Regions from separate parts of the Duganella sp. GW821-FHT07G03 genome, predicted to be linked through region 2. Evidence: predicted binding sites of a transcription regulator. Region 2 holds the regulator's gene; each other region holds the start of a gene.
The links. Region 2 encodes HrcA, which represses chaperone genes, less so after heat shock. Its sites were predicted from a motif close to TTAGCACTCNNNNNNNNNGAGTGCTAA; they were not measured.
Positions count from the first base shown of each region.

Region 1 (6,558 bases), on a different contig from region 2:
GCAACAGCGTGCTGGCGCTGGCGCGTCAACCGTCAGATGAGCGCAGCGGCGTGGAAGATGCCGCCGCTCTGGTGCGCATGGTCAGCCGTCTCGATCCGGCTATCCAGAACACGCGCCGTTTCGTGGCGCGCGATTGCGAGATCGGCGGCGTGCCTTTGCTGGCGGGGCAAACGATATTGCTGGTGCTGGCCGCAGCAGGGCGCGATCCACGCGGCGAAGGCCGCGAGTTCGGCTTCGGTCATGGCGCGCATGCGTGTCCGGGGCAGGCGCTGGCGCTCGCCTTGGCTACCGGCGCGATGCAGGCGCTGATGTCAGCGTTGGACGCGCAAGCTGAATCGACTTTGCTGCGGACGCTGAGCTGGACTTATCGCCGCTCGCCCAATGCCCGCATGCCGGTCTTCAGTTGAATGCTTAGTGCGCCGTTTTCTGCACCAGCGCGCTGCCGGCGCCGTGGCGGTGGCCTTCGCTGACGGCAGTGATGGTGCCGTCCGGGTTGAACACCAGCGCGTTGGCGGCGCCGATTTCTTCCGGCGTGTTCCAGTGCTGGCCGGTCTTCTCCAACGCCTTGGCCTGCGCGCTGCCGGCGAAGCCCGGCTCGACGTCGGTCGCCGTGCCGTTGCGCTCGGACAGGCGTGGCGCGTTCAACGCGTCCGGCATGCTCATGCCCAGGTCGACGTAGTTGAAGATGGTTTGCAGCACGGTGGTGATGATGGTGGCGCCGCCCGGACTGCCGATCGAGAACGCCGGCTTGCCGTTCTTGAAGGCCAGCGTCGGCGACATGCTGCTGCGCGGACGCTTGCCCGCTTCCGGCACGTTGGGCGCAGGGCCTGAGAAGTCGAAGTCGGTCATCTCGTTGTTCAGCAGGAAGCCATAGCCCGGCACCACGATGCCGCTGCCGCCCCAGGATTCGATGGTGTAGGTGTAGGAGACGATGTTGCCGTCCTTGTCCGACACGGTCAGGTGGGTGGTGTGCGCGCCTTCGGCCAGCAGCTTGTTGGCGTTGGGGCGCAGCGGCACGCTGATGTCGTTCTGGAACGGATACGGATCGCCGGCCGGCGCCTGCACGCTGGCCTGGTTCGGGTTGATCAGCTCGCGACGGCGGGCGGCGTAGTCCTTGTTCAGCAGGCCGGCCACCGGCGCTTCGACGAACTCCGGATCGGCCAGGTAGGCGTTGCGGTCGGCGAAGGCCAGGCGGCTCGCCTCCAGGTACAGGTGTTCGGCCTTCTCCTTGGGCATGGCCTTGAGGTCGTAGCCTTCGAGGATGTTCAGCGCTTCGGCGATGGCGATGCCGCCGCTGCTCGGCAGGGGCATGCCGTACAAGTCGTAGCCGCGGTAGGTGCTGTGCACCGGCTGGCGCAGGCGCGCTTCGTAGTTGGCCAGGTCGGCCATGGTCATCTGGCCGGCGCGCACCTGCACGCCGCTGGCGACCTTGGGCTGGTTCACGGCGTCGACCACGGCGCGGCCGATCTTGCCATCATAGAAAGCCTTGACGCCGCCGGCCGCCAGTTCGCGGTAGGCCTTGGCCAGGCCGGGGTTGCGCAGGATGCTGCCGGGCTGGATGGCCTTGCCGTTCTTCAGGTAGAGCGCGGCGGTGTCGGGGAACATGCGGAACTTGGCCTCGCTGTCTTCGACCAGGTGGGTGAAGTTGGCGTTGACGGCGAAGCCGTCGCTGGCCACGGCGATGGCCGGCGCCAGCACCTGCTTGAACGACATCGAGCCGTAGCGGTCCAGCGCTTCGTGCCAGCCGCGCACGGTGCCTGGCACGCCGACCGCCATGCCGCTGGCGACCACGGTGTCGAAGTCCATGATCTTGCCGTCCTGCTGGAACACGGTGGGCGTGAAGTTGGCCGGCGCCGTTTCGCGGTGGTCGATGGTGATCACGCGCTTGTCCCTGGCCAGGTAGATGACCATGAAGCCGCCGCCGCCGATGCCGCAGCTGAACGGATCGGTCACGCCCAGGGTGGCGGCCGCGGCGACGGCGGCGTCGATGGCGTTGCCGCCCTTGTTGAGGATGGCCAGCGCCGCCTGGGACGCCGGTTCGCTGATGGTGGCGACGGCGCCGCCGCTGCCGGTGGCGACCGGGGTCTTGGCCCAGGCCGCCGGCGGCAGGATCAACGTCAGGATGATGGAGGAAACGAGAACGGTACGGGCGGGGCGGCGGGGCTGGGTCATGGGGGCGCTGGGTCCGGGTTAGGATGAAGGTGCGTTGCTCACCCTCAAGCTTACCCGATAATCCGGCGTGGTTTCATTCTTGGCTGGGACCGCCTGCGGTTCGACGCCGGTCAGCGTGAAGGTCAGGCCGTTTTGGGTGACGCTGGCGCTGGCGTTGGGCATGCTGTCGGACAGCACGAAGCTGCTGGTGGTGCCGTCGGGCGCGGTCAGCGCGAAGCTGTAGCTGATGTAGCCGGCCCAGACGCAGACGGCGCCGACGCGGCAGCGGCTGTCGTTGACGCGCTCCAGCTTGAGGCTGGGGGCGCCGGCGGTGGCGCCGCTGAGGCCGGGCGTGGCGGCCGGCGCGATGGCCACGCTGGCGCCCTGGGTCAGGACGTAGGTCTGCGAGAACGCCTGCGGCGCGGCGGCGGCGCGGTTGACGGCGGACGCGGAACCGCAGGCGTGCAGCAGGGCCAGCATGGCCACCAGCAGCGGCAGGATGATCAACTGCCTGGATAATGTGGATTTCATAAATACCTCTTCCCTCGAAGTAGACGGCAAGCTTAGCAAAAAGATCATGCGCGTGTCGCACGAACCGCAGCTTTACAGCGCTGGGTCAAACTATGTGCCGTAGAATGGAGGCCCTGAATCACATTGACTGAACAAAATGAAAAAGACCGGCATGGCGAAAAGCGACGCTAAAAAATTAATGGGCCAGATGTCCGCCCCTGGCGGCGCCAGCTTCGGCAAGGTGGCCGAGGTGGTCGACAAGCGGGAGCAGCGCAAGCGCGATCAAGCCTTGGGGCTGGTGCCGTTCGCGGTCAAGCTGAACAGCGACCTGGTGCAGCAGCTGCATGCCAGGGCGAAACAACGCGATATCGACCTGAACGAGCTGGTCGGTGAACTGCTGGCGCAAAGCCTGGCAGCGTAAAACGGAAAAAAGCCCCGTGTGCGCATGCGACGCTCAAGCTCGTCGCACCGCCACACGGGGCTTTTTCTATGACTGGGCCCGGGGCGCTTACACGTAGGCGGCCAGCGAGCCCTTCATTTTTTTCAGCGCGGCCACTTCGATCTGGCGGATGCGCTCGGCCGAGACGCCGAATTCTTCCGCCAGCGTGTGCAAGGTGGCGCCGGAGCCGTCGTCGTTGGCCAGCCAGCGGCTTTCGACGATGCGGCGCGAACGGGCGTCCAGCTTGCCCAGCGCTTGTTCCAGCCCTTCCGATTGCAAACGGGTCACCTGTTCGGCTTCCAGCACGCGGGTCGGCTCGCTCGCTTCGGACGACAGGTAGGCGATCGGCGCGAACTTGTCGTCTTCGTCGTCGTTCGGCGATTCCAGCGCGATGTCGCGGCCGCTCAGGCGGGTTTCCATCTCGATCACTTCTTCGCGCTTGACGTCCAGCAACTTGGCCAGGCTGTCGATCTGCGTAGGCGTCATCGCGTCCAGGCCGGTCTTGTGGCTGCGCAGGTTGAAGAACAGCTTGCGCTGCGCCTTGGTGGTCGCCACCTTGACCAGGCGCCAGTTTTTCAGGATGTACTCGTGCATCTCGGCCTTGATCCAGTGCATCGCGTACGACACCAGGCGCACGCCCTGGTCCGGGTCGAAGCGCTTGACCGCCTTCATCAGGCCGATATTGCCTTCCTGGATCAGGTCGGCGTGCGGCAGGCCGTAGCCCAGGTAGCCGCGGGCGATCGACACCACCAGGCGCAGGTGCGACAGCACCAGTTCCTGGGCGGCGCCGAGGTCGTTCTTATCCCTGAGGCGCTTGGCCAGCGAAATTTCATCGTCGTGCGTCAGCATCGGCAGGCGGTTGACGGCCGAAATGTAGGCGTCCAGGTTGCCCAGGTTGCCAGTGAACCCGAGTCCCAGGGCGCTATTGGTCGCAGGTACCAAGGCAGTCGGTGCGGACATCATAGTCATATTCATTCCTTCGCTCGATGATAGTGCTTATTCTTAATGTTGCTTGATGCTGTAGAGAATTGTTTTGCTCTTCAGTCCACGTATATTAGCACTCTCCTTCGTCGAGTGCCAATCACCAGATATTAATTGCCTCGATAGCAAAACGCTATGAGGTTTTTCAGCATCATGGAGGTGTTTGAACCAGCATGCGCGCCGGAGCTTAGGCTGGACTTAATGCTAAGCGGGCAGGGAGGGGCGCTTCCGTGCGGGGACGCACGGAAGGACGGGGGATCAGTTCAGGCGGGACAGGTGGCGCTGCACCGACAGCAGCGCGCCGACCAGGCCGAGGCCGGCCGACAGCGCCAGCAGGCCGGCCATGGCCAGCGGCGGCAGCGGCGCCAGCTGGAACTCGGAGGCGTACAATCTTGCGAATTCGGCAATGGCGAGGTTCAGCGGATGCAGCGCCAGCGACACCGCGCCCAGCGCCACGCCGCCGGCGCACAGGCCCAGCAGCGCGCCGGTGTAATAGAAGGGGCGGTGGATGAAGCTGTCGGTGGCGCCGATCAGCTTGGACACCAGGATTTCCTCGCGCTGGGTCATCACCTGCAGGCGGATGGTGTTGAAGATGACCGCGATCACCACCGTGCCCAGCGTGGCCGCCAGCAGCAGCAGCGCCAGCCGCAGCACGTTGAGCAGCGCCGCCAGCCGCTTGACCCAGGCCGAGTCGACCTGCACCGTGTCGACGCCGGGCAGGGCGCGGATCTGCTCGGCCAGCTGGTCGACGTCACCGCCGGCCTGGGCGTTGCGGAAGGCGTCCAGCTTGAGCACATAGCTGTCCGGCAGCGGATTGTCGCCCAGCGTGGTCAGCACGTCGGCCAGGCCGCTCTTGTCCTTGAGCTGGTCGAGCGCCTTTTCGCGCGGGGTGAAGATGATCTTGGCCTGCTTGTCCCTGACGGTCTGGCGCAGCGACACGGCCAGCGCCTCGGCCTGCTCGCGCGGGGTGTCCTGCTTGAGGAAGACGCTGATCTCGGGATCGACCGACAACTGCTCGGACATCGGGCGCACGTTGTCGAGCAGGGTGACGCCGGTGAACGGCAGCGCCAGCGCGATCGCCACCACCAATATGTTGAACAGGAAGCCGCCGGGCGAGCGGCGCAGGTGGACCAGCGCCGCGGCCAGCGCGTAGCGGTGTTGTCGGAACCACAGCGTCATGCCGCCACCTCCAGTTGACCTTGCTTGAGATGGATGACGCGCGCGGCCGCATCCAGCATCTGTTCATCGTGGCTGGAGATCAGGCAGGTGACGCCGACCGAATGGAAAGCCTTGAGCGCGTCGAGCACCTGGTTGGCGCTGGCGCGGTCCAGGTTGGCGGTCGGTTCGTCGGCCAGGATCACTTGCGGGCGGTTGACGATGGCGCGCGCGATCGACACCCGCTGTTGCTCGCCGCCGGACAGGGCCAGCGGCTGGGCGTGGGCGCGCTCGAGCAGGCCGACCTTGTCGAGGGCGGCGCGCGCGCGCTGCTCGGCCTGGGCGCGCGAGGCGCCCGTGACCAGCAGCGGCAGCATGACGTTGGCCAGGATGGAGCGGTCGGTCAGCAGGCGCTGCTGCTGGAAGATCAGGCCCAGGTTGCGGCGCAGGAAGGGCACGGCGGCCGGCTTGACGCGGGCGATGTCCTGGCCGTTGACGATCACCTGGCCGGCGCTGGGGCGCTCGATGGCGGCGATCATTTTCAGCAGGGTGGACTTGCCGGCGCCCGAGGGGCCGGCCAGGAACACCAGCTCACCCTTGGCCACCGTGAACGAGACGTCGCGCAGCGCCGTGGCGTCGGGGGAGTATTGTTTCGAGACGTTGCGAAATTCGATCATGGCGGCTTATCGTTGGGGTTAGCCCAGCAGGGCTTCGACAAATTCGGCGGCGACGAACGGCTGCAAGTCTTCGATCTTCTCGCCGATGCCGATGAAGTACACCGGCACCGGGCGCACGCGGGCGATGGCGGCCAGCACGCCGCCCTTGGCCGTGCCGTCCAGTTTGGTGATGACCAGGCCGGTCAGCTTGAGGGCGTCGTCGAAGGCCTTGACCTGGGCCAGCGCGTTCTGGCCGGTGTTGCCGTCGATGACCAGCAAGGTTTCGTGCGGCGCGCCTTCCATGCCCTTGGCGATGACGCGCTGGACTTTCTTGAGCTCTTCCATCAGGTGCAGCTGGGTCGGCAGGCGGCCGGCGGTGTCGATCATCACCACGTCCAGGCCCTTGGCCTTGCCGGACTGTACGGCGTCGAAGGACACGGCGGCCGGGTCGCCCGAGGCTTGCGAGATCACGGTGATGTTGTTGCGCTGGCCCCAGACCATCAGCTGCTCGCGGGCGGCGGCGCGGAAGGTGTCGCCGGCGGCCAGCAGCACCGACTGGCCGTGGGTCTGCATGTGCTTGGCCAGCTTGCCGATGGTGGTGGTCTTGCCGGCGCCGTTGACGCCGGAAATCATCATCACGGTCGGCTGGTGGCGGCCCAGCTCGAA
Region 1 is NZ_JBWKQE010000033.1:56,611-63,168, forward strand. Features, by position in the region: gene AC07OK_RS28675 (cytochrome P450) at 1-407, shown strand, start outside; gene ggt (gamma-glutamyltransferase) at 412-2,172, opposite strand; gene AC07OK_RS28685 (hypothetical protein) at 2,191-2,682, opposite strand; gene AC07OK_RS28690 (hypothetical protein) at 2,819-3,082, shown strand; gene rpoH (RNA polymerase sigma factor RpoH) at 3,170-4,069, opposite strand; gene ftsX (permease-like cell division protein FtsX) at 4,340-5,260, opposite strand; gene AC07OK_RS28705 (cell division ATP-binding protein FtsE) at 5,257-5,913, opposite strand; gene ftsY (signal recognition particle-docking protein FtsY) at 5,932-6,558, opposite strand, start outside.
Region 1: a site for HrcA is predicted at 4,155-4,181, ahead of rpoH (RNA polymerase sigma factor RpoH). Genes of this name have one in related genera too.

Region 2 (6,558 bases):
AGGCGCTGATCCCGAACGCCGTGCCTGCGGGTGTGGCAGCCCCGGTTAGCGCAGCGTAAGCTTCAGGGCCGGCTTCTCGCCGTAGTCTTCGTAGCGCTCGTTGATGCCGGCCACGCAGTAAGTCATCTCTTCCAGGATATCCGGCACGGCGGCCTTCATCGCCTCCGCGCCCGTGATGACGATTTCCAGCACTTCGTTCGGCTTCAGGCGGAACTTGCTCATGCCGTCTTCGTCGCGCAGATAGCTCAGGCAATCGACCCAGGCGTCCATCGTGTTAGCGTAGCCGTCGGGGAAGCCCAGCGCGGCCTTGCAGGCGGCGTGGAAGGCGTCAAAGTCGGTGATCGCCGCGCCGTTCAGTTCTGCGGTTGCCATTATTTTTTCTCTTTCTGGGGGGGCGCCGAGCCGTCGGTGACGAAGCTCAGCTTGGTTAATCCATTCGACTGCGCGGCCGCCATCACCTGGGCCACCACTTCGTAGCGGGTGTCCTTGTCGGCGCGCAGTTGCAGTTCCGGCTGCGGCTCCAGCCTGGCCGCCTCGACCAGGCGCGCTTCCAGCACGCTCTGCTCGACCGGGTCGTTATTCCAGAATATCTTGCCGGCGCCATCAATCGACAGCGTGACCGTCGCGGCCTGCTGCGGGCTCGCTTGCGCCTGCGCTTTCGGCAGGTCCAGCTTGACGGCGTGGGTGAACATCGGCGCGCTGAGGATGAAGATCACCAGCAGCACCAGCATCACGTCCACCATCGGCGTGACGTTGATGTCGGCCATCGGGCCGGGATTGCGGTGGTGGTTGAATGCGCCAAAACTCATAGTTGCTCCCAAAAACGGGGGTCAAGTCTGACATTCGGACACGTGCTCTGCCGTAGCGGCCGCTACGGCAGAGCACGTGTCCGAATGTCAGACTTGACCCCCTCCGTTACTTCGTCAAATACGCGTGCAGGTCGTGCGCGAAGGCGTCCAGCTCGGCCAGGGTCAGCCGGTTGACGCGGTTGAATCCGTTATACGCCAAGACGGCGGGGATCGCCACCGTCAGGCCGATGGCGGTCATGATCAGCGCCTCGCCCACCGGGCCGGCCACTTTGTCGATCTGCACCGTGCCGCTGGCCGACACATTGGCCAGCGCATGGTAGATGCCCCAGACCGTGCCCAGCAGGCCGACGAAGGGCGCGGTGGCGCCTATCGACGCCAGCAGGGTCAGGCCGCTTTCGAGGCGGTTGGTGGAGTTCTGGATCGCCACGCGCAGCACGCGCGTCACTTGCGCCGCATGGCCCATCTCGCCGCCCAGCGAAGCGCGCCCGGCGGCTTTCAATTGCGCGGCGCCTTGCTGCGCCAGCGGCAGGAACACTTGCTCGGGATCGGCCAAGCTCAGCGCGGCGACGCCGTCCTGCATCGACGGCGCCTCCCAGAACGCCTGCACCGCCGGCGCGCTGCGGCGGATGCGCCACGCGGCATAGCTCTTGGCCAGGATGAAGAACCAGCTCACCAGCGACATCGCCAGCAACACCAGCGCCACGATGTGGCTGATGGTGTCGCCCTGCTCCCAGTAGCTGGCCAGGGTGAAGTGGTTGGGCATCATCAGTTCAGCGCCAGCACGTCGTTCATGTCGTACAGGCCGGTGGCCTTGTCGGCCAGGAAGCGGCAGGCGCGCAGCGAACCGTGCGCGTAGGTCACGCGGCTGCTCGATTTGTGGCTGATCTCGATACGCTCGCCGGTGCCGGCGAACAGCACCGTGTGGTCGCCGACGATGTCGCCGCCGCGGATGGTGGCGAAGCCGATCGACGACGGATCGCGCTCGCCGGTCACGCCTTCGCGCGCGTAGACGGCGCAATCCTTCAGGTCGCGGCCGAGCGCGTCGGCCAGCACTTCGCCCATCTTCAGCGCGGTGCCGGACGGGGCGTCGACCTTGTGGCGGTGGTGGGCTTCGATCACTTCGATGTCGTAGCCGACCGCCAGCGCCTTGGCCGCCTGTTGCAGCAGCTTGAGCGTGACGTTGACGCCGACGCTAAAGTTGGGCGAGAACACGATGGCGGTCTTCTTGGCCGCCTCGGCGATGGCCGCCTTGCCGGCGTCGTCGAAGCCGGTGGTGCCGATGATCATCTTGATGCCGTGCTCGGCGCAATAGGCCAGGTGCTCCAGCGTGCCTTCGGGACGGGTGAAGTCGATCAGGAACCGGGCGCCGGCCAGGCCCTTGGCCAGGTCGGACTCCACCGGCACGCCGGCCGGCTTGCCGAGGAAGGCGGCGGCGTCGCTGCCGACGTTGGCCGAGCCCGCGCGGTCCAGCGCGCCGGACAGGGTGGCGTCGGGCGCGTCGAGCACCGCTTCGATCAGGATGCGGCCCATGCGGCCGCCGGCGCCGGCGATGGCGATGTTCAGGTCTGTCATGCGTCTGTCCTCGTGCTTATTTCTTGTCGTTGTTCACCGTGACGCCGACCGGCGAGGCGGCGGAGTTGTCGCTGCCGGCCGGAATCGGCGAGGTATTGCCGACCGGACGCGCGTCCGGCACGCTCAGGTCCTTCTTGACCTTGGGCGCCGGGCCGGCGATGCGGGCGATGTATTCTTTTTCGGTCGGCAGGTTGCCGCCTTCCCAGCGCGCCACTTTGCCGTCCTTGTCGAAGAACACGATCACGCGGCTGGTGGTGATTTCGCCGTTGCCCTTGGCCATGCGGAAGGCGTAGTCCCAGCGGTCGGCGTGGAACGGGTCGGCCAGCAGCGCGGTGCCGAAGATGAAGCGGACCTGGTCGCGCGTCATGCCGGCCTTCAGTTGCGACAGCATCTCTTCGGAGACGAAGTTACCCTGCTGGATGTCCGGACGATACGGCGAGAAGAACCACATGAACTTCTGCAGCTTGGTGATGGTGGTCGTTTGCGCGCCCTTGTTGGCGTCGAGCGTGGTGCCGGTTTCCTTGACGTCGGTCGATTTCTCGCCCAGCGTGGTGTTGGACGCGCAGCCGCCCGCGGCCAGCGCGACGCAAACAGCGCCGGCGAGCAGCGGCGCGCGGCGGGTGAAACGGTGCAACAAAGACTGCGATAAAGCCTGGGTGACGCGCATGGTTGTCCTCAATCTGATCGAGCGGAAGTGCCGAAAAACGCTATATCATAAAGCACAAGGTGCGAGATGGGGCTGCGCGGGCACTCGGAGAGTTCGCATTATCCTGCAAATCCGGAACTATGTCCTTGTTTTATAAAGATTAATTGTAAAACATTGCAAATGTAAATTTCACGCGGGAGGGCGCGTCTCGCGTTGAAGGTGCGGCGCCTGTCGGAGTGCGTTAAACTGTCGGCTCGCAATCGCCAACCACTCAAAGAGTCGACATCATGAGCAACAATCCTACCGACCTGAAGGCCAGCGGCCTGAAAGCCACGCTGCCCCGCCTGAAAATCCTGGACATTTTCCAGAACAGCGAAGTGCGCCACCTGACCGCCGAGGATGTCTACAAGATCCTGCTGTCCGACAATATGGACGTGGGTCTGGCGACCGTGTACCGCGTGCTGACCCAGTTCGAGCAGGCCGGCCTGCTGAACCGCAACCACTTCGAGACGGGCAAGGCGATTTTCGAATTGAACGAAGGTTCGCACCACGATCACCTGGTGTGCCTCGATTGCGGCCGGGTGGAAGAATTCTTCGACGAGGAAATCGAATCGCGCCAGCAGATCATCGCCAAGGAGCGCGGCTTCAAGATTGCCGAGCATGCGCTGGCGATCTACGGCAACTGCACCAAGACCGCCTGCCCGCACCGCCCTTAAAACCTCGGGGGTCTGCCCCCCGCTTAGTTGTGGCTCAGCGCGTTCGACAGCAGCTTGGCCGTGATGTCGACGATCGGTATCACCCGCTCGTACGCCATGCGGGTCGGGCCGATCACTCCCAAGGTGCCGACGATCTTGCCGTTGGCCATGTAGGGCGCGGTGACCACGCTCATCTCGTCCATCGGCACCAGGCTCGATTCGCCGCCGATGTAGATCTGCACGCCGCTGGCCTTGCTCGAGACGTCGAGCAGCTGCATCAAGCCCGTCTTCTGCTCGAACATGTCGAACATCTGCCGCAGCGACGTCATGTTCGACGACAGGTCGCTCACCGACAACAGGTTGCGCTCGCCGGAGATGACCATGTCGTCCGAGCTGTCGGCCATCGCCTCGCTGCCCGCCTCCACCGCCGCCTGCATCAGCCGCCCCATGTCATCGCGCAGCTGGCGCACTTCGTTTTGCAGCCGCATGTGCACTTCGTCGAAGGCCAGGCCGCCGTAGTTCTGGTTGATGTAGTTGGCCGAGTGCACCAGCTGCGCCGGGCTGTAGTCTACGTCGGTCAGCAACAGCCGGTTCTGCACGTCGCCGGTCGGGCCGACGATCACCAGCAGGATGCGCTTCTCCCCCAGCCGCAAAAACTCGATCTGCTGGAACACCGATTCGCGCCGCGGACTGAGCACCACGCCGGCGAACTGCGACAGCGACGACAGCATCTGCGCCGCGTTGGCAATCATCTTCTGCGGCTGCGGCGCCTGCAGCCGCATGCGCCCTTCGACCGATTGCTCGTCCAGGTGCTGCACCGTCAGCAGGGTGTCGACAAAGATGCGGTAGCCGCGCGGCGTCGGCACCCGCCCGGCCGAGGTGTGGGGACTGGCGACGTAGCCCAGCTCCTCCAGGTCGGCCATGATGTTGCGGATGGTCGCCGGCGACAGGTCCAGCCCGGAAATCTTGGACAGGGCGCGCGAGCCCACCGGCTGCCCGTCCGCGATGTAGCGTTCGACGAGGGCCTTGAGCAGGGTTTGTGCGCGTGTATCGAGTTGCATGGTCATTCACTGATGGTATTTCTGCTTATTATGCACGCTCTGCGCCGGACAGGGGCCGCGGCGTGGCGTCAATGCTGCATTTGCCCGCGCACCCATGCCAGAAGTGCATCGAAACTTGCACAGATGGCGTCCGGCGCCACGCCGGCCTCCAGGTGCGCCGTGCTGCCGGCGCGGTTCATCCATACCGCGCGCAGGCCGGCGCCCTGCGCGCCCTGCACGTCCAGCCGCAGGTCGTCGCCGACGTAGACCGCGTCCTGCGGCGCCACGCCCATCGCCTCGCAGGCGGCCAGGAAGATGGCCGGATCGGGCTTGGCGCGGCCGAAGCGCGACGAGGCCAGCACGGTTTCGAAATGGTGGTGCAGGCCGATGACTTCAAGGTCGGCGTTGCCGTTGGTGATCACGCCCAGCCGCAGCAGCGCCTGCAGCTCGGCCAGCGCCGGCAGCACGTCGGCGTACGGCGTGACGGCGTTGCGCTGCACTTGGAAATGGCGCATGGCGCCCTCGATGTGGGCGGCGTCGGCGCCGGCCTCGGCGAAGGCCTGCTCCAGCGCCACGCGGCGCAGCTGGTACAGGTCGACGACCAGCTCGGGACGCCGCTCCAGCAAGGCCATGCGGCGCGCCCGCAGCTCGGCGATCGAGTAGCGCTGCGCCACCTCGGGCGCGTGCTCGGCCAGCCAGGCGTGCCAGCTGGTTTCCGCCGCCGCGATCACCGGGCCGATCGGCCACAGGGTGTCATCAAGGTCGAACAGCAGGACGTGCGGGCGGCGATAGTTCATGGCGGGCAGGGAAAATTGGAATCCGCATATTGTCGCACCGATCGCCGCTTGGCGACGGCATGGTAACATCGGATTCCCCCGCTGGAGCCGCCGTGCCTTTGACTATGTTTGTGACGATTTGCCGCCGCTGGGCGCCGCCCCTGCTGAGCGCCATGCTGGCCGGCTGCGCCACCGTCGGCCAGGCGCCGGCCTTTTCCTCCTTCGTGGTGCTGGGCGAACAGGGCGCCGCCGTGGCGCGCGTGCTGATCGCCGCCCCCGCCTGCCCCGACATCGTCATCGACCAGCGCGCGCAGCCGATGGCCTTGCGCGCGCCGGCCGCCACCCTGGCGCTGCGCAGCACGCCGTCGGCCCCGGCCGATTCCAAACCGGCCGCCTTCCCGCTGCTGACCTGCGAGGCGCCGCTGCCGGCCGCCGGCAGCTATGGCCAGGCGAGCGTGCTGGGCCGGCCGCTGCCGCTGCCGAGCGCGGCCCCACGGCGCATCGTCGTGCTCGGCGACACCGGCTGCCGCCTGCAAAAAAACAGCCACAGCTACCAGGCCTGCAACGACGGCGCCGCCTACCCATTCGCCGCCATCGCCGCCGCCGCCGCCGCGTGGGGCCCGGAACTGGTGATCCACGTGGGCGACTACCACTACCGCGAAAACGCTTGCCCGGACGGCAACGCCGGCTGCGCCGGCAGCCCCTGGGGCTACGGCTGGGACGCCTGGAACGCCGATTTCTTCGCGCCCGGCGCGGCGCTGCTGCAGGCGGCGCCGTGGGTGATGGCGCGCGGCAACCACGAAAACTGCCTGCGCGGCGGCCAGGGCTACTGGCGCCTGCTCGATCCGCGCCCGCTGCTGCCCGGGCGCGACTGCAACCGCGCCGCCGACGACGCCGTCGGCAACTACAGCGATCCCTACGCCGTGACTATCGGCCAGGACACCCAGCTGCTGGTGCTCGACAGCGCCAGCACCAGCTGGAAGGGCCTCAAGCCGGGCGAGCTGGGCTACGACAAGTACC
Region 2 is NZ_JBWKQE010000002.1:279,173-285,730, forward strand. Features, by position in the region: gene map (type I methionyl aminopeptidase) at 1-59, shown strand, start outside; gene AC07OK_RS05140 (barstar family protein) at 46-372, opposite strand; gene AC07OK_RS05145 (ExbD/TolR family protein) at 372-809, opposite strand; gene AC07OK_RS05150 (MotA/TolQ/ExbB proton channel family protein) at 916-1,575, opposite strand; gene dapB (4-hydroxy-tetrahydrodipicolinate reductase) at 1,575-2,381, opposite strand; gene AC07OK_RS05160 (outer membrane protein assembly factor BamE) at 2,398-3,048, opposite strand; gene fur (ferric iron uptake transcriptional regulator) at 3,315-3,743, shown strand; gene hrcA (heat-inducible transcriptional repressor HrcA) at 3,767-4,783, opposite strand; gene AC07OK_RS05175 (HAD family hydrolase) at 4,852-5,559, opposite strand; gene AC07OK_RS05180 (metallophosphoesterase) at 5,652-6,558, shown strand, end outside.

Region 3 (6,558 bases), on a different contig from region 2:
ATCTTCCCGCGCTGGAAGGCCTGTCGCACTTCAAAGCCGTGGTGGTGGTCGAGGCCGACGTGGCGGAGATGACGATGTGGGAAACCAGCCGCTGGCTGGTGGAGTCCGGCTGTGCGCTGGCGCTTGTGTGGGGCAAGGAATGCGAAGCCTGGCGCGAAGCGATCGAAGACGCCAGCCTGGAAGCGGTCAACTACGAAGACGTGCCGGACGAACAGCTGCTGATCACCACCGCGCACGAGGACGAGGAACTGAGCGAAGCGTTCTGGTACGCCAGGCACCGCGCCGCGCACCCCGCGCACGAACTGCGCGAGACGCTGATCGTGCACATCGCCGACACCCCGCGCCGCGAGGAGCTGGAAGCGGAGTATCGCGACGCCTGAACAGGCGAGCACACCTTTGAGTGCGATCAGGCCGTACCGCCGCACCGCATGCTACACCTGCCATCGAGGCGTTGTGGAGCTTGATGGAGGAGGCGGCGGAATGAACAACAAAAGTATCTATTACTCTTGCTCGACTTGGATCGCGTATGAAATCAGCCAGTATTTCTACGGCGAGATTCACTATGCCTGGTGTACGCCTTACTTCGACCCGCAGTCGAGACTGAACCCGTATAACTCAGTACCGCCAAGCTCAAACCCACGTATGCTGTATTGGGGTCTTATGAAGGATGTGGATGCGTTGGATCTGCATTCATCCAGAGTAGACAACGTCCGGGCTGGTATTCAGCGTGGCGCTTTTAGTCGGTTAAATGAAGGTATGATTGGTACGTCTCAGTACAGGGAAATTCTCAAGCTGATACGGCGGGCTCATCCCGCCAATTTTAAACCCCTTATGCTGGTGATCCCGGCGGCGCCGGTAGCTGCTTTGCTTAAGTCGGTATCGGTGACACAGCGGGCTAGCCTTTTCTCTGAGGAGTACATCATCAAGAAATTGCCAAGAAGTCTCTTTGATGCGATTGAGCTATGAATCGGAGCGAGTCATGGACATTCTTACCTATGTTGAATGCGTACCTGAAGATACCGCCTTTTCTGTGATTTATTATTGCATTCGAGCTTTGGATCAAGCAGGCTTACCCGAAGAGCAGCAGCGCGATATCTTTTTCGATGGGTCATCCAATCCTGCTACGCCGGAAGGCATCGTGCTTACCAAGACTATTTTGGCCGCTATCGAAGAAGCGGAGCATAAGCGCATTGATGATCTGGACCGGACGACAGCCGAAGTCTACATCCGAAATGCCGCCAATGCGATGGATACACTGATCGACCGGATGGCGGGATGCGACGAGGCCAGGGGCGAAGAACTATTGCGGAAAATGGAAGCCGCATCGCTGATCTCGTTGTAGCCTCCGCCGCCGACTTGTTTATTGCTTGACCAGCTCGACCCGGCGATTCTTCTCGCGTCCGGCATCGGCATCGTTCGAGGCCGCCGGCGCGTACGAGGCCACGCCCTTGGCGCTCAGCCGCTTGGCGTCGACCTTGTAGTCCGCCGCCAGCACCTTGATCACCGACTCCGCCCGCTTCTGCGACAGCTCCAGGTTGTGCGCCAGCGCGCCCTGGCTGTCGGTATGGCCGACCACGTACAGCTTCAGCTTGCCATCCTGCTGCAGCAGCTTGGCCATCTCGGCCAGCGCGGCCTTGGACTCCAGCTTGACGTCGGTCTTGTCGGTGTCGAAGAAGACGCCGTACACGGCCACCTTGCCGTCGGCCGCGATGCCCTTGGCCATGTCGGCCGCGTTCAGGTTGACCGACACCTTGCCGCCTTCCATCGCCTTGGCCTCGACGATCTCGACGTAGATACCGCCCAGCTTGTCCTGCACCGGCGCCACCGAATACACACCCACGTGGACCAGCGAGCCGTCCGGGCGCGTGCCCTTGGCCAGCAGGTAGCGCTCGTCGTCGCGGCCGTAGTTGAACGGATCCCAGCTGGCCTCTGCACCCTGGATGAAATGATCGCCGACGCGTTTTTCGAGGAAGAATTCGCCGAAGCCCTTGCCGCAGGTTTCCTTGGCGCAGGCGAACACGGTTTTCAGGCCGGCCTTTTCCAGCGCCGCCTGGTAGTTGCGCATCACCTCCAGCGCCGAGCGTTCAGGCGGGAAGTTGTAGGCCATGCGGGTGTATTTGCCTTCCAACAGCAGCGAGCTGTCGAACGCCATCTGGCCGCCCTTGTTCTCGCCGCGCTTACCGGCTGGCAGCATCACCTCGTCGAATTCCTTGATACCGTAGCCGACCATCTTCGACCCTTCAAAGCGCGACAGCAGCGGATGATCCTTGCCGCCTTTGACGGTATCCTGCGCCGGCATCTTCTGGGCATGGGCAAGGCCGGCACACAGCAGCAATGGAAGAAGGCGATAAGCACGCATGGCGGTCCCGTCTAAGGAAAGTTGAGGAACGTCGATTGTAGGCAGGGATTGTCTTTAGATCAATCTTAACTTTTCAATCGTGCCGGCCCCGCCGGACAATCTCATCGTTTGGTCGTGGGGATGGGATCTGTAGTCGCCCGATATCAGCGATACTCTTTGGTATGCCATATCCTCAGAATGTAGATCGAGGAATTGTTGATCTCGTAAACTGGCGGGAAGTCGCTTACGCAGCCCCATCTCTAAACTAGATAGTGCTTGTTGTTCAGCGATTGGATAAAAGCGGTACACATACCAAGCATAGAGATAAATGTTTTTCGCAGTTTCATACTGTATGACAACGTCCTTTGGTACATCCGGGCAGAGCTGGAATTTAGCGATATCGGCGTAATGGTCCGGTAACGTAGCATCTCTTAAACCATGCTCGTCATATCGCGAATAGACAGTGTGCCTTGCGTCAGGCACATTGATCTCTTCTAGCCTTTTGAGTAAGTCTGCGGTCGAAATGTCGTCGTTCATTGAGCTTGTTTGTGAGACTAAGAAAGGCTTTCGGCCAGCCGATAGTATCGCCCTCATGTAAAAAAGCCAGCTTCCGAAGAAGCTGGCTTTTCTGTACAGCGAGGCTTATGCCGGCAATTACATCATGCCGTCCATGCCGCCCATGCCGCCCATACCACCCATGCCGCCCATGCCGCCACCAGCTTTGTCTTCGCTGATTTCAGCGATCATGCAGTCGGTGGTCAGCATCAGGCCAGCGATCGATGCTGCGTTTTGCAGTGCCGAACGGGTGACTTTGGCTGGATCCAGAACGCCCATTTCGACCATGTCGCCGTAGGTGCCGTTGGCGGCGTTGTAACCGTAGTTACCTTTGCCAGCCAGAACCGCTGCAACCACCACCGAAGCTTCTTCGCCGGCGTTTTGCACGATCATGCGCAGTGGCTCTTCCATGGCGCGCAGAACGATCTTGATACCTGCGTCCTGGTCCGGGTTGTCGCCTTTGACGGTGATCGAAGCGCGAGCGCGCAGCAGGGCTACGCCGCCGCCAGGAACGATGCCTTCTTCCACGGCAGCGCGGGTTGCGTGCAGTGCATCTTCAACGCGGGCTTTCTTTTCTTTCATTTCAACTTCGGTGGCAGCACCGACTTTGATCACCGCAACGCCGCCGGCCAGCTTGGCCACGCGCTCTTGCAGTTTTTCACGGTCGTAGTCCGAGGTCGCTTCTTCGATTTGCACGCGGATTTGCTTGACGCGGCCTTCGATCGATTCAGCCTGGCCAGCACCGTCGATGACGATGGTGTTTTCCTTGCCGATTTCGATGCGCTTGGCTTGGCCCAGCTCTTCCAGCGTGATTTTTTCCAGGGTCATGCCGACTTCTTCAGCAACCACTTGACCGCCGGTCAGGATTGCGATGTCTTCCAGCATGGCCTTGCGACGGTCGCCGAAGCCTGGGGCTTTGACTGCGCAGGTTTTCAGGATGCCGCGGATGTTGTTCACCACCAGGGTTGCCAGTGCTTCGCCTTCGATGTCTTCGGCGATGATCAGCAGTGGACGGCCGGCTTTAGCGACTTGTTCCAGTACCGGCAGCAGATCGCGGATGTTCGAGATCTTCTTGTCGCACAGCAGGACGAATGGATTGTCCAGGATGGCGACTTGCTTTTCCTGGTTGTTGATGAAGTATGGCGACAGGTAGCCGCGGTCGAACTGCATACCTTCAACGATGTCCAGCTCGTCGTTCAGCGACTTGCCGTCTTCCACGGTGATGACGCCTTCTTTGCCGACTTTTTCCATCGCTTCAGCGATACGCTCGCCGATCGAGTAGTCCGAGTTGGCCGAGATCGCGCCGACCTGGGCGATTTCCTTGGTGGTGGTGCAAGGACGGGCCAGGATGGCGATCTGCTCGACGGTGGCAGCAACTGCCTTGTCGATGCCGCGCTTCAGGTCCATCGGGTTCATGCCGGCGGCAACGAACTTCATGCCTTCGCGCACGATGGCTTGTGCCAGCACGGTCGCGGTGGTGGTGCCGTCGCCGGCGTTGTCGCTGGTGCGGGAAGCAACTTCCTTGACCATCTGCGCGCCCATGTTCTGCAGCTTGTCTTTCAGTTCGACTTCTTTAGCGACCGATACGCCGTCCTTGGTGACGGTAGGTGCGCCGAACGAACGTTCCAGCACCACGTTGCGGCCTTTAGGGCCCAGGGTGACTTTGACTGCGTTAGCCAGGATGTTGACGCCTTCAACCATTTTGGCGCGCGCTGCGTCGCCGAAAATTACTTCTTTAGCTGCCATGTTGTTTCTCCAGAATTAGGTGAGTACGATTGCAAACGTGCGTGTCAATTACTTGACGACGATCGCCATGATGTCTTCTTCGCGCATGACCATCAGTTCCTGACCGTCGACTTTGACGGTTTGGCCGGCGTATTTGCCGAACAGGACGCGGTCGCCTACCTTGACATCCAGCGGACGGACTTTGCCATCTTCCAGAATCTTGCCATTGCCGACGGCGAGTACTTCGCCTTGATCCGGTTTTTCAGCAGCCGCATCAGGGATGATCAGGCCGGACGCAGTTTTGGTTTCCTGGTCGAGGCGTTTGACGATTACGCGATCGTTCAAAGGGCGAAGGTTCATACAAAACTCCTTAAATTAACAATGGGACAGTTTGTTGCCACACCAACAGGGTTGCTGAGGCGGAAAGTTTGGCCGAGAGCGCTGTTAGCACTCCCTTGGAACGAGTGCCAATTATAGGGACGACCCTGCCGTATTTCAAGGCGCAAGGTTGGTGTGTGCGCAAATAAGCGCAAAAATGCTGCAGATATGTACCTTAAATGGAATGTTTGTTTATTTACTATCGAAGTTGACAACGTTTATCCAAGCTCCTACTATTGCTACGTTGCAAACAGTGGGAGCGCTATCCGCGATGAACGTCGACCAATTCCTGGGCGAGATCCTGCGTTATTTCGTCGTCCTGCTGATGCTGGCCGCCGCAACTGCCAAGTTGCGCGACATGGCCGGCTTCCGCGACAATCTGGCCAGCCTGTTCGGCATGGGCCCGGCGTTGCGCGCGCTGGTGGCGCCGGCGATACCGGTGACGGAGCTGGCGGTGGCCGCGCTGCTGCTCGGCGGCCCGGCGCGCGTCGGCATGCTGGCCGCGCTGCTGATGTTGTGCGGCTTCACGGCGCTGGTCGGGTACAAGTTTTATACGCAAAGCGTGGTCCGCTGCAGCTGTTTCGGCGAGGCGGAGCGCTCGCTGTCCGGCCTGGACCTGCTGCGCAATGGGCTGGTCATCGCGGCGATAGCCGCTGGCCTGATGCTGCCGGCCGGGAAGGCGCTGCCGCTGCACGTCGCGCTGCTGGCGGCGTCGCTGGGCTTGCTCGCGTGCGTGATCGCGGTTCATTTCCATGAAATCGTCCACTTGTTGAGCCCCAGCGATGGATAGCCAGATTCTCTACCTTACGCTGGCGTTGCTGGCCTGCGGCCTGGCACTGAATCTCAAGTTGACGCTGTCAGTGCTGCAAACGAGCCGGCGCGAGCGCGAGACGCCCGAGCCGCTGCGGCCAGGCGAGCCGGTGCCTGAGGTGGCGGCGCGTGACTTGGGCGTCGGCGCAACGCATCGCCTGGGCGCTAGCGGCCAGGCGGCGGCGCTGCTGTTCCTGTCGAGCAAATGCCCCAAGTGCCGCACCAAGCTGGCCGAGATCGGCCAGATGCTGGCGCCGGCCGAGCAGGCTGGGTTGGCGATCTGGATCGTCAGCTATGAGCCGGCTTGGCGCCTGCGCCAGTTCCTGGGCGGCGCCTTGCCGCTGTCGCGGGTGCTGCGGGTGACGCGGCGCGATTACCGCTTGCTGAACGCTATGCAGGCCTCGCCGGCCTACCTGATGGTTGGCCATGACGGCGTGCTGGAAGCGTCCGGCATGATCGGTGACGGCAACTGGCAGGACTTGTGCGCCCAGCTGGCCGACAGCGCCGAGGCGCCGCTGCCGGCTTGACGGCGTTCGCTGCGAGCGCTCAGGCGGCCGGCAATGTCAGCCGGAAGCGCACCTGGCCCGGTTCCGCCTCGGCCAGCGCCAGGCTGCCGCCGTGGGCCACGGCGATGTCGCGCGCCAGCGACAGGCCCAGCCCGACACCCGGCACGCGGCGCTGGTGGGCCTGGTCGGCGCGGTAGAAGCGGTCGAACAGCCGGTGCCGGTGCTCGGGCGCGATGCCGTGTGATG
Region 3 is NZ_JBWKQE010000004.1:264,975-271,532, forward strand. Features, by position in the region: gene AC07OK_RS08345 (DUF7684 family protein) at 1-380, shown strand, start outside; gene AC07OK_RS08350 (hypothetical protein) at 481-966, shown strand; gene AC07OK_RS08355 (hypothetical protein) at 980-1,342, shown strand; gene AC07OK_RS08360 (OmpA family protein) at 1,361-2,359, opposite strand; gene AC07OK_RS08365 (hypothetical protein) at 2,414-2,875, opposite strand; gene groL (chaperonin GroEL) at 2,993-4,639, opposite strand; gene groES (co-chaperone GroES) at 4,688-4,978, opposite strand; gene AC07OK_RS08380 (MauE/DoxX family redox-associated membrane protein) at 5,268-5,786, shown strand; gene AC07OK_RS08385 (thioredoxin domain-containing protein) at 5,779-6,333, shown strand; gene AC07OK_RS08390 (sensor histidine kinase) at 6,353-6,558, opposite strand, start outside.
Region 3: a site for HrcA is predicted at 5,063-5,089, ahead of groES (co-chaperone GroES). Genes of this name have one in related genera too.